Regions from separate parts of the Paenibacillus swuensis genome, predicted to be linked through region 1. Evidence: a T-box and tRNA genes for the amino acid it is inferred to sense, from the RefSeq annotation. Region 1 holds a T-box; the other holds one or more tRNA genes.
What was found. The T-box of region 1 lies ahead of pheS (phenylalanine--tRNA ligase subunit alpha). A T-box ahead of a tRNA ligase gene usually reads a tRNA of that ligase, here a tRNA-Phe.
Positions count from the first base shown of each region.

Region 1 (5,734 bases):
CGGCGTACGAATCGGCGAGGAGGAGCTCCTCGCGGACCATGTCGTTGTAGCCACTAATATGCATGGCGCCAAGCTGCTGCTTGCTCAGCAATTTTCAGGTCATAACTGGTTCGAAGATTTCCTTGAAATGCCGATGATGTCCGACATCACCGTACAGGTCGAAACCAGCAAAAGGCTGATGGAACTGGATCGGACGACCTTCGCTCCGGGTACCTGTATCGGCAGCTTCACGGAACAATCTCAAACTACGTTCAAACATGTGCCCGGACGACTGTCCTTCATTCTGACCCCGCCGGAACGATTCATCGATTTAAGCGATGAAGAAGTTTTCTCTATCTTCTTGCAGGATGCCAAGCGAATCGGTTTGAACATAGAGGATGTGTTACTTGATTATCGGGTGATCCGAATGAAGGATCATTTCCACACGGTTGAACCTGGACATGCTTGGAGGCGCCCGGCTCAGAAAACACCGATTCCGGGGCTTACTTTGGCCGGTGACTATACTTATCAGGCGATGTTCACAACGATGGAAGGGGCCGTCATTTCAGGGCATTGGGCCGCCGAGGCGATTACCGGGAAAGGGAAGGAACGCAAACCGAGAGCGGAGAATCCGAATCCCGATGCGCTGACAGATCATGTCGTTCGGGCACCTGATATGCTAGGCCGTGCTGCAGCTGAATCGGCCCCGCTGGATACGCCGGAACGTTTCATCGGTCGCAAAGATGGTTAATATATAACATGCACAGTTAAGTACTGCACCACATTTCATAAAACTTTCGAAGGAGTTGACGCATCATGGATAACAACGTATTCAAAGGGAAATGGAATCAGCTTAAAGGTGAAGCCAAGAAGCAATGGGGTAAGCTGACCGATGATGATATGGATGTCATCGGAGGCGAGAAGGACAAACTCGTCGGCAAACTCCAAGAACGTTACGGGCATTCCAAGGATGCAGCGGAACGCGAATATGACAACTGGTCCCAAAATTACCGCGATCCGGTAAATAAATAAACAAACCAATTGAAACGCCTCTCCCGCCGGAGAGGCGTTTTTTCTAAACCTATTCCCATTCTCTGTAATACTGAAAATGCTTCCTGACCAAATCCAACATGAATAAGCCAAGTGTAACCAGAACGCCGGCACTGAATAAATAGAACAGAAGTTCCATCGGTTGCTTCGTGATGAGAGAGCTGTCGTCGAAAGCATATTTTTTGACTAATAAAATCATAAACGTTAATATAGCCGCTCCTTGCAACCCTGCTACGACGCTGTAAACCGTTTTTCCTTTCATGACTGATTCCTCCTTCAAAGTGATCCACTGTGCTTCCTATTCTATCGTTACACCGAAATCCACTTTTTGACACTTTTCTCCCGCCTGCCATACGTTGCTCAACTTGCATTCGCGCTTTTTTCCACATATAATGAAACATAATTGTTTATACCGCTTAAATGCTTTGACGGAGAAGAGTAAGCAGTGCCTCTTTACAGGGAGGAGATGCCGTTTGATTGAGAGCGTCTCTAGAGATCCAGGCTGCCGAAGTTCACTCCTGAGCAGACTCTTGAAACCGGGCAACATTCGGCAAGTAGAGAGCACCGGCACGGACCGTTAACCGTCAGAGTGAGAAAGGCGTTCTTGGCTGCAATAACCATAGCGTCTGTTCTAATTAGGGTGGTACCACGGCTGCTTCGTCCCTTGTGCGGGATGCGGGGCTTTTTTTATTTTACGGAGAATAATGAATTAGGGGGCTTTATCATGAAAGAACGGTTGGAAGGACTGAAACTGGAAGCGCTGCAGGAATTGAAACAAGTAGCGAGCCAGGGCGAATTGAACGATCTGCGGATCAAGTATTTGGGCAAAAAAGGCGCGCTCACCGAAATTCTGCGAGGCATGGGCGGATTAAGCGCGGAAGAAAGACCGATCATCGGGCAGGTGGCGAATGATGTTCGCGCAGCGATTGAAGAAGTGATCGCAGAGAAGCAGGATGCGTATGAGCGTGCGGAAACGGAAGGCAGACTGCGTGCGGAAACGATCGATGTCACACTGCCGGGACGTCCTTTCCAGCAAGGCTCCATTCATCCTTTGAACAAAGTCATCCAGGATATTGAAGATATTTTCATCGGGATGGGCTACACAGTCGCGGAAGGTCCTGAAGTGGAATCGGATTACTACAATTTCGAAGCGCTGAATTTGCCTAAAGACCATCCGGCACGCGATATGCAGGATTCTTTCTATATTACGGAAGAGTTCCTGATGCGCACGCAGACGTCTCCTGTGCAGATTCGTACGATGGAAGCCCGCAAAGGCGAGGCGCCGGTCAAAATCATTTGCCCCGGACGCGTATACCGCCGGGATGACGACGATGCGACTCACAGCTTCCAGTTTCATCAAATCGAGGGTTTGGTTGTGGACCGTAACATTCGCATGAGTGACTTGAACGGTACTTTGAAGCAGTTTGTGCAAGAGATGTTCGGTAAGCAAACACAAATTCGTCTTCGTCCGAGCTTCTTTCCGTTCACGGAGCCCAGCGCTGAAGTGGATGTAACTTGTGTACAGTGCGGAGGCAACGGCTGCCGGGTGTGTAAACAAACCGGATGGCTTGAAATTCTCGGCGCCGGTATGGTGCATCCGAATGTGTTGATAGCGGGCGGTTTTGACCCTGAAGAATATAGCGGTTTCGCGTTCGGTATGGGTGTGGAGCGGATTGCCATGCTGAAATACGGTGTGGATGATATTCGCCATTTCTACACGAATGATCTGCGGTTTCTGAAACAATTCTCCTCTAAATAATCGGTTAACATAGAAGAAGGAAGTGACCATATGAAAGTATCGTATCAATGGCTGTCCCAATATGTGGATGTGAGCGAGTTCACCGCGTCGGAATTAGCCGAGAAACTGACCCGCAACGGGATTGAAGTGGATTTTGTCGAGAAACGCAATAAAGGTGTGACCGGCGTAGTGACGGGGTATGTGAAAACACGCGACAAGCATCCCGATGCGGATAAGCTGAGCGTAGTTACCGTGGATGTGGGCGGAGCGGAAGATTTGCAGATCGTGTGCGGGGCGAAGAATATCGATGCCGGTCAAAAAGTGCCCGTAGCCGTAGTAGGCGCGGTACTACCTGATGATTTCAAAATCAAAAAAGCGAAGCTTCGCGGTGTGGAATCCCAAGGGATGATCTGTTCGGCGAAGGAGCTGGGTCTGAACGACAAGCTTCTGCCTAAGGAAATTCAGGAAGGCATCTTGGTGCTGCCGGAAAATACGCCTGTCGGCGAAGATATTTTGAAAGTGCTGGGCATTAACGATGAAGTGATGGAGCTGGATTTGACGCCAAACCGTTCAGATGCGCTAAGCATGATCGGCACAGCTTATGAAATTGCGGCGATTATTGGCCGGGAAATAAAGTTGCCTCAAGAGGAACAGGGTATGCTGCATTCCGGCGTGAAAGCGGAGGAGCGAATCTCTGTTGAAATCACTGCGACAGAGCAATGTACGCATTACGCGGCTCGTCTGATTGAGAACATTCAGGTGGGACCTTCCCCGCTGTGGATGCAAAATCGTTTGATGGCCGCAGGCGTACGACCTATCAATAATGTGGTTGATGTTACGAACTATGTAATGTTAGAGTACGGGCAGCCTCTTCACGCATTCGACGCGGACACTTTGAATAACGGACATATTGATGTGAGATTGGCCAATGCCGGTGAGAAGCTTACGACGTTGGACGGAACAGAGCGGACGTTGGAGCCGCATATGCTGCTCATCACAGACGGTGTGAAGCCTGTTGCTTTGGCGGGCGTTATGGGCGGACTGGAAACGGAAGTGACAGCCGGAACTACCCGTATTCTGTTAGAATCCGCGAAATTCGCGGGCAACTCGGTTCGGAAAACGTCCCGTCAACTGGGATTGCGTTCGGAAGCAAGCTTGCGATTCGAGAAAGAAGTGAACCCTGAAGCGGTAATCCCGGCACTGAATCGCGCGGCCTCCTTATTGGCGGCTCATGCGTCCGGTGTTGTTGCGGAAGGCATCGTGGAGAAGAAGACAGCGGAAAGTCAGCCTGTCACCCTGACCATAGGACTCGACCGACTTAACGCGTACTTGGGTACGGAGCTGTCCTCTTTGGAAGTAAAAGCGATTCTTACACGTCTTCACTTCACATATGAAGAAAACAATCATGAATATACAGTACATGTACCGAGCCGCCGAGGGGATATCACCCGTGAAGTGGATCTCATTGAAGAGTTTGCCCGCCTGCACGGGTATACGAATATACCTACCACATTAATGAACGGTGTGACGACACCGGGTTCCCTTACTCACGCCCAGAAGGTTCGCAGAGCGTTACGTGAAGGCTTGACAGGCTCCGGTCTGCATGAAGTGATGACCTACTCGTTCGGACACCCGTCCGCAGGCGAGCGTTTCCCTGGTCTGTACGGCGCTTCCCGCAACATCACATTGGCTATGCCGATGAACGAAGAGCGCAGCACGCTGCGCACGAGTCTCATGCCTCATTTGCTGGATGTGGCTACCTATAACCGGAACCGGAAGACGGATGATGTCGCTATTTTTGAAATTGGCAATGTCTATGTCACCGAAGAAGAGCGCCTGACACGGCACCCGCAAGAAAAGCCGATGCTGGCTATGCTATGGACCGGTAAACGCCGCGCTTCGCAATGGAACAGCAAAGCGGAAGCTGTGGATTTCTACGATCTGAAGGGTGTATTCGAGAAAGCTTGCGAATCTCTGGGCGTTGAAGGCCTTACGTTTGCCGCAGCTCAACCCGCGGGCTTCCACCCGGGCCGTACGGCGGAAATTCACGTGGAGGGTGTTAACGGAGATACCCTGCTGGGGTATATTGGCCAACTGCATCCCGAATTGCAGAAGGAACAGGATTTGGCAGACACCTATGTGCTTGAGATTGGTTTGGAGTCCTTATACGAAGCTTCGAAAGGGAAGATTGAGTACAAAGGCTTGCCGCGCTATCCTTCCATGGGGCGGGACATCGCGGTGGTAGTGAACACGGAAGTACAAGTAGGAAACCTGTTAACCAAGGTACGCGATACCGCAGGAGAACTGTTGGAGTCTGTTCAGGTGTTCGACATCTTCACCGGCGAGCGTCTGGGGGAAGGCAAGAAGAGTGTTGCGCTTGCACTCGTTTACCGTCACGCGGAACGTACGTTGACAGATGACGAAGTCAGCGAGCTGCACGCTAAGGTTGTTGCTTCCTTGGAACAAGAATTCGGCGCTGAATTGCGGAAGTAGCAGGAGAACGGCTGAATCGCATCGAACTATCTGAATGAAGGATTGCAGGTGCGATTCAAACTATATTTTGTAAGAGATGGCAAGGGTCCCCATGGTTAGCTGGGGTATTATGAATCGAAAGGTGGCTGCGCTATGAAACCAGAAGAACGGGCAAGTGTGACGGTAGACATATACGGGACCCAGTACAAGCTGAAAGGTATTTCCAGCTCAGGTTATATGAAACTGGTGGCGGCACACGTCGACGACCATATGCACAAAATCGCCAAGGGTTTTCCGAGGCTGGATACCCCGAAGATCGCGGTGTTGGCCGCGGTCAACATGGCGGATGAATATATAAAGATCAAGGAAGAGAATCAGAAGATGATTCAGCTTCTGGAGCAGGAAGCGGCGTTGCATGAAGATTACGGCCGACTTCAGGAGGATCACGGGAAGCTCGCGGCCGAGTTCGAAGAAATGACGGCTGAAGCCGTCGCG
Region 1 is NZ_CP011388.1:1,761,433-1,767,166, reverse strand. Features, by position in the region: gene SY83_RS07690 (hydroxysqualene dehydroxylase) at 1-730, shown strand, start outside; gene SY83_RS07685 (CsbD family protein) at 796-1,011, shown strand; gene SY83_RS07680 (hypothetical protein) at 1,061-1,291, opposite strand; T-box leader at 1,446-1,697, shown strand; gene pheS (phenylalanine--tRNA ligase subunit alpha) at 1,754-2,788, shown strand; gene pheT (phenylalanine--tRNA ligase subunit beta) at 2,819-5,260, shown strand; gene zapA (cell division protein ZapA) at 5,393-5,734, shown strand, end outside.

Region 2 (5,734 bases), 870 kb from region 1:
ATTGCTTCTACTTGGTCATGCGTTACGTAGATAACGGTTGTTTCCAAACGCTTAGCCAATTTGATGATTTCCGCGCGCATCTGGCCGCGAAGTTTAGCATCCAAGTTGGAAAGCGGCTCATCCATCAAGAAGACTTGCGGTTCACGAACGATCGCACGACCAAGCGCGACACGTTGACGCTGACCACCGGACAGAGCTTTAGGCTTACGGTCTAACAAATGTTCGATATCTAGAATCTTAGCCGCTTCGCGTACACGCTTGTCGATATCGGCTTTCTTGAACTTACGAAGCTTCAAGCCGAACGCCATGTTCTGGTATACGTTCATATGCGGGTAAAGAGCGTAGGATTGGAATACCATCGCGATATCGCGATCTTTAGGTGCAACGTCATTCACAAGACGGTCGCCGATGTACAGATTACCTTCGGAAATTTCCTCAAGACCTGCGATCATACGAAGCGTTGTGGACTTACCGCAACCGGAAGGACCAACCAGTACCAAGAATTCCTTATCTTTGATATCTAAGTCGAAGTCTTTAACCGTTACGAGATCGCTACCGGGATATTTCTTGAAAATATGTTCTAAGCGTACGCCTGCCATGAGTGAGATCCCCCTAAACAAGATTGATTTATTGGATGAACATTTACTGTACCTTTATCTTACCTTAGCGCTTACATTTTGACTATGCACAATCCCTACAAAAAAATTACTTCCTTTTCGTTACTTTGTACAATAACAAGGAGATCTTGACTAATACAGCTTGGGAGAAGTTCCGAACGTCCAGACCCGTTTCCCCTTTGAACTTATCCAAACGGTATAAGAGCGTATTGCGGTGTATGTAGAGCTTCTTGGCCGTTTCACTGACATTGCAATCTAACAGAAAGAAAGTTTCCAGCGTCGCTAACGTTTCCGCGTCCAGCACTTTATCGATTCCTTTAAGCACTTGTTCCATGAATTGCGTTTTGTTGTTCTCCGTAAGACCGTTCAACAGCCTCTCCAATCGGAGCATCCATGCCAGATGAATCGTATTCCCCACATTATATTTGCGCCCCAACACAACGGTTTCTCTCAAATCCGCTACTGTAGCGAGCAAGGACTTTGCCGGGATCATCGGATAATGCACCGATAGATGACATTCGGGCACCCACTCGCTTGCGACCATTTCGTAAAGACCTGAAGCCAGCGAAGTCAAAGCTTCCTCGAGCGTCTCTTCCGGACCCTCTTCCTTCGTTTCCTCCGTTCCGTTCTGCAGAAGCGTTTCAGAAGCCAGAATCAGCCACTCTTTATCCAATAGAGGGATAAGAATCAACTCATCATCAAAAAAAGCTTCCAACAAACGTTTTAACTCCCCGTAGGCATCAGGACGTTGTTCAGTATCGTCGGCATAGAGCAGCAGCGGAATTTTGGATACATATAGCGTATTCATGGCTGCCAAGGCATCCGGCAGATCCGTTTGGAGCTGGTTGCTGTGCAGATGTTCAACGATCCATTGACCCAGGTGTCCGGCTTTCGTTTCTTCATCCGTAATTTCCGTCACGGCCACATGTTCCTTAAAGGCGCGAATAGTTAACTCCGTTAAGGATCTTTCGGATACGGTAATCATGCCCTCGTCAACGGTGAATGCGGCAATGCTGCCATCTTTCAACGGATACAACGGAAACCATACAATATGCTCAGACACGAAACTCTTATGGAGATCCTCAGGTGCTGCCACTTCTTGAATGTACGTCAATTGAATCGGAGCGTTCAGAATGCCCTCTAATTTCTTGCGAATACGTTCCCAGTCCATGATTTCTCCCGACCTCATTTATCTAGTTTCTCTTTGCCACTATTGTAACACACGATAAAGAGCCCTTCAGCAAAAACCGAGGGGCATGCAAGGTTCCGTATCGATTCAAAGTATAATTAATTCAGCAATACCAGGGTCAAAACGGATAATAATGCGAACAACACACCTACGAGGTACAAAAATGACACCGTCTGCGTTTGTGATAATCCCCATTTCATTAGGGAATGATGCGTATGCAGTTTATCGGCTTTGTGCAGACCTTTATTCTCCAGAAACCTGCGCGTGAATACAATCGTCGTGTCCAAAATAGGCACACCTAAGGCCAGAATGGGTACCAGCCAGGTCTTGAAAGCGCCGTCTACCGCGGTAACCGCGAGCGTAAATCCGAGGAACGTGGCGCCTGCGTCGCCCAGAAATATTTTGGCCGGATGAAAGTTAAAGAATAAGAACGCCATGCAAGCCCCAGCCACCACTGCTGCCATCAGAGCCGTTCCCTCTTGCCCTTTATATAGTGCCAATGCGAATAAGGTTACAGAAGCGATTAACGCGATTCCTGTGGCTAAACCGTCTACACCGTCAATGAAATTTATCATATTGGTCAGGGAAAAGACCCACAACATCGTAGCTACAATCACCAACCATCCCGGCAAAAAGAACATGCTCTTCGTTGCCCAATTGGTCACGCCTACAATTTCAATTCCAAACCACAGCGGAACCGAAGATACAATCGTATAAACAATTAATCGCGGCCAGACGGCAAAATCTTTTCCTCTCGTCTTGTACCAGTCGTCCAGTAAACCAATGGAAACCAGCATGATCCCTCCGACCAACAAAGTGCCTGTACGATCCGTCCATCCGTCAAAAATAAACATACACAAAATAATGGCGATAAACACGGCAGCTCCCCCAAGCAAAGGGATGGGAACGGCATGAATTTTACGTTGGTTCGGGCGGTCTACGAAGTTGAAGCGTATGGCCAGTTTTCTCATGACCGGCACGAAGGCGCTGACCAGAATGATACTGCATATTAAGGGAATGACATAAGACATGTAATGGGGATTCCTCCTTTCAAGGCCTGTTCATATCGTTACCTAAAAGGAGAATGGGCATACGGTGGATCGGTCCGAAAAATGACATTAAAAAAACCCTCGGCATCGTGGGTACGACACCAAAGGTTAATAGGTTATGTAATGATATTATACATTCTTACTTAACACACATAGTGTAGGTAAAAATGGTGAGCCATGTAGGATTCGAACCTACGACACCCTGATTAAAAGTCAGGTGCTCTACCAGCTGAGCTAATGGCTCTTGCAATGAAATATGAACTATGGTGGAGGATGATGGATTCGAACCACCGAACTCGTCAGAGAGCAGATTTACAGTCTGCCGTGTTTAGCCACTTCACTAATCCTCCATATTGAATTAAAGGTGGCTCGGGACGGAATCGAACCGCCGACACGAGGATTTTCAGTCCTCTGCTCTACCGACTGAGCTACCGAGCCATATAATGTTTCGATGAAGGAATGGCGGAGCCGACGGGATTCGAACCCGCGGTCTCCTGCGTGACAGGCAGGCATGTTAGGCCTCTACACCACGGCTCCATGACATTCTTCTTCATATAAATTTAAGTGGTGCCGTCGAGAGGACTTGAACCCCCAACCTACTGATTACAAGTCAGTTGCTCTACCAGTTGAGCTACAACGGCAAGGTATGAATGGAGGCTGAGGGGATCGAACCCCCGACCCTCTGCTTGTAAGGCAGATGCTCTCCCAGCTGAGCTAAGCCTCCATATGAAACTAGCAATAATTGATATCATTCATAGATCAAAAGTAGAAATGGTAGCGGCGAAGGGGATCGAACCCCCGACCTTACGGGTATGAACCGTACGCTCTAGCCAGCTGAGCTACACCGCCACATTGAAATTCATTCAGGCAAGAAATCATCTGGCGGAGAGAGAGGGATTCGAACCCTCGCACCGCTTGCGCAGTCTAACCCCTTAGCAGAGGGTCCCCTTGAGCCACTTGGGTATCTCCCCGTGTTAAAGCTCACTCAGTGATTAATTATTCCCTGAAAACTGAATGTGAATGAATGAGAGCTTTGCTTGCAAAGCTAGCTTCGTAAGCATGCTCAACGCGTTAACCTGTTAATTCAGGTCATTTGGATAAGCCCTCGACCGATTAGTATTCGTCAGCTCCATGCATTGCTGCACTTCCACCCCGAACCTATCAACCTCGTCGTCTTCAAGGGGTCTTACTAAATTGGGAAATCTCATCTTGAGGGGGGCTTCGCGCTTAGATGCTTTCAGCGCTTATCCCGTCCGTACATAGCTACCCAGCGATGCCTCTGGCGAGACAACTGGTACACCAGCGGTACGTCCATCCCGGTCCTCTCGTACTAAGGACAGCTCCTCTCAAATTTCCTGCGCCCACGACAGATAGGGACCGAACTGTCTCACGACGTTCTGAACCCAGCTCGCGTACCGCTTTAATGGGCGAACAGCCCAACCCTTGGGACCTACTTCAGCCCCAGGATGCGATGAGCCGACATCGAGGTGCCAAACCTCCCCGTCGATGTGGACTCTTGGGGGAGATAAGCCTGTTATCCCCAGGGTAGCTTTTATCCGTTGAGCGATGGCCCTTCCATGCGGTACCACCGGATCACTAAGCCCGACTTTCGTCCCTGCTCGACCTGTATGTCTCGCAGTCAAGCTCCCTTATGCCTTTGCACTCTTCGAATGATTTCCAACCATTCTGAGGGAACCTTGGGGCGCCTCCGTTACTCTTTAGGAGGCGACCGCCCCAGTCAAACTGCCCACCTGACACTGTCCCTCACCCGGTTTCACGGGCGCAGGTTAGAACTCCGATACGATCAGGGTGGTATCCCAACGGCGCCTCCGGCGAAGCTTGCGCTCCGCCTTCTCAGGCTCCCACCTATCCTGTACAGATCGTACCAAAGTCCAATATCAAGCTGCAGTAAAGCTCCATGGGGTCTTTCCGTCTTGTCGCGGGTAACCTGCATCTTCACAGGTATTAAAATTTCACCGGATCTCTCGTTGAGACAGCGCCCAAGTCGTTACGCCATTCGTGCGGGTCAGAATTTACCTGACAAGGAATTTCGCTACCTTAGGACCGTTATAGTTACGGCCGCCGTTTACTGGGGCTTCGGTTCACAGCTTCGGACTAGTCCTAACCGCTCCCCTTAACCTTCCAGCACCGGGCAGGCGTCAGCCCGTATACTTCGCCTTACGGCTTCGCACAGACCTGTGTTTTTGCTAAACAGTCGCTTGGGCCTTTTCACTGCGGCCCCCTCGGGCTATTCACCCTACCGAGGCACCCCTTCTCCCGAAGTTACGGGGTCATTTTGCCGAGTTCCTTAACGAGAGTTCTTCCGCGCGCCTTAGAATACTCTTCTCGCCTACCTGTGTCGGTTTGCGGTACGGGCACCATCACCTGGCTAGAGGCTTTTCTCGGCAGCCAGAGTACATGTTCTTCGCTACTTATATTTCGCTCCCCATCACAGCCCAGCCTTACGATGTGCGGATTTACCTACACATCAGCCTCACTGCTTGGACAGGCTATTCCATCAGCCTGCAACGTTCCCCTTCTGCGTCACCCCATTGCTCATAACGGCTTACGGTGGTACAGGAATATCAACCTGTTGTCCTTCGACTACGCCTTTCGGCCTCGCCTTAGGTCCCGACTAACCCTGAGCGGACGAGCCTTCCTCAGGAATCCTTAGGCTTTCGGCGGACAAGATTCTCACTTGTCTTTTCGTTACTTATACCGGCATTCTCACTTGTATGCTGTCCAGCGCTCCTTACGGTACACCTTCAACCCACATACAACGCTCCCCTACCACTGATCTTACGATCAATCCATAGCTTCGGTGGCGTGTTTAGCCCCGTTACATTTTCGGCGCAGAGTCACTCGACCAGTGAGCTATT
Region 2 is NZ_CP011388.1:2,633,949-2,639,682, reverse strand. Features, by position in the region: gene SY83_RS11670 (ABC transporter ATP-binding protein) at 1-599, opposite strand, end outside; gene SY83_RS11665 (PucR family transcriptional regulator) at 706-1,788, opposite strand; gene SY83_RS11660 (MraY family glycosyltransferase) at 1,905-2,837, opposite strand; tRNA gene SY83_RS11655 (tRNA-Lys) at 3,024-3,099, opposite strand; tRNA gene SY83_RS11650 (tRNA-Tyr) at 3,120-3,205, opposite strand; tRNA gene SY83_RS11645 (tRNA-Phe) at 3,221-3,293, opposite strand; tRNA gene SY83_RS11640 (tRNA-Asp) at 3,316-3,392, opposite strand; tRNA gene SY83_RS11635 (tRNA-Thr) at 3,421-3,496, opposite strand; tRNA gene SY83_RS11630 (tRNA-Val) at 3,507-3,579, opposite strand; tRNA gene SY83_RS11625 (tRNA-Met) at 3,628-3,704, opposite strand; tRNA gene SY83_RS11620 (tRNA-Ser) at 3,736-3,826, opposite strand; rRNA gene SY83_RS11615 (23S ribosomal RNA) at 3,949-5,734, opposite strand, start outside.
Region 2: it encodes a tRNA-Phe, which carries the amino acid that the T-box ahead of pheS (phenylalanine--tRNA ligase subunit alpha) is inferred to sense. The anticodon was not compared.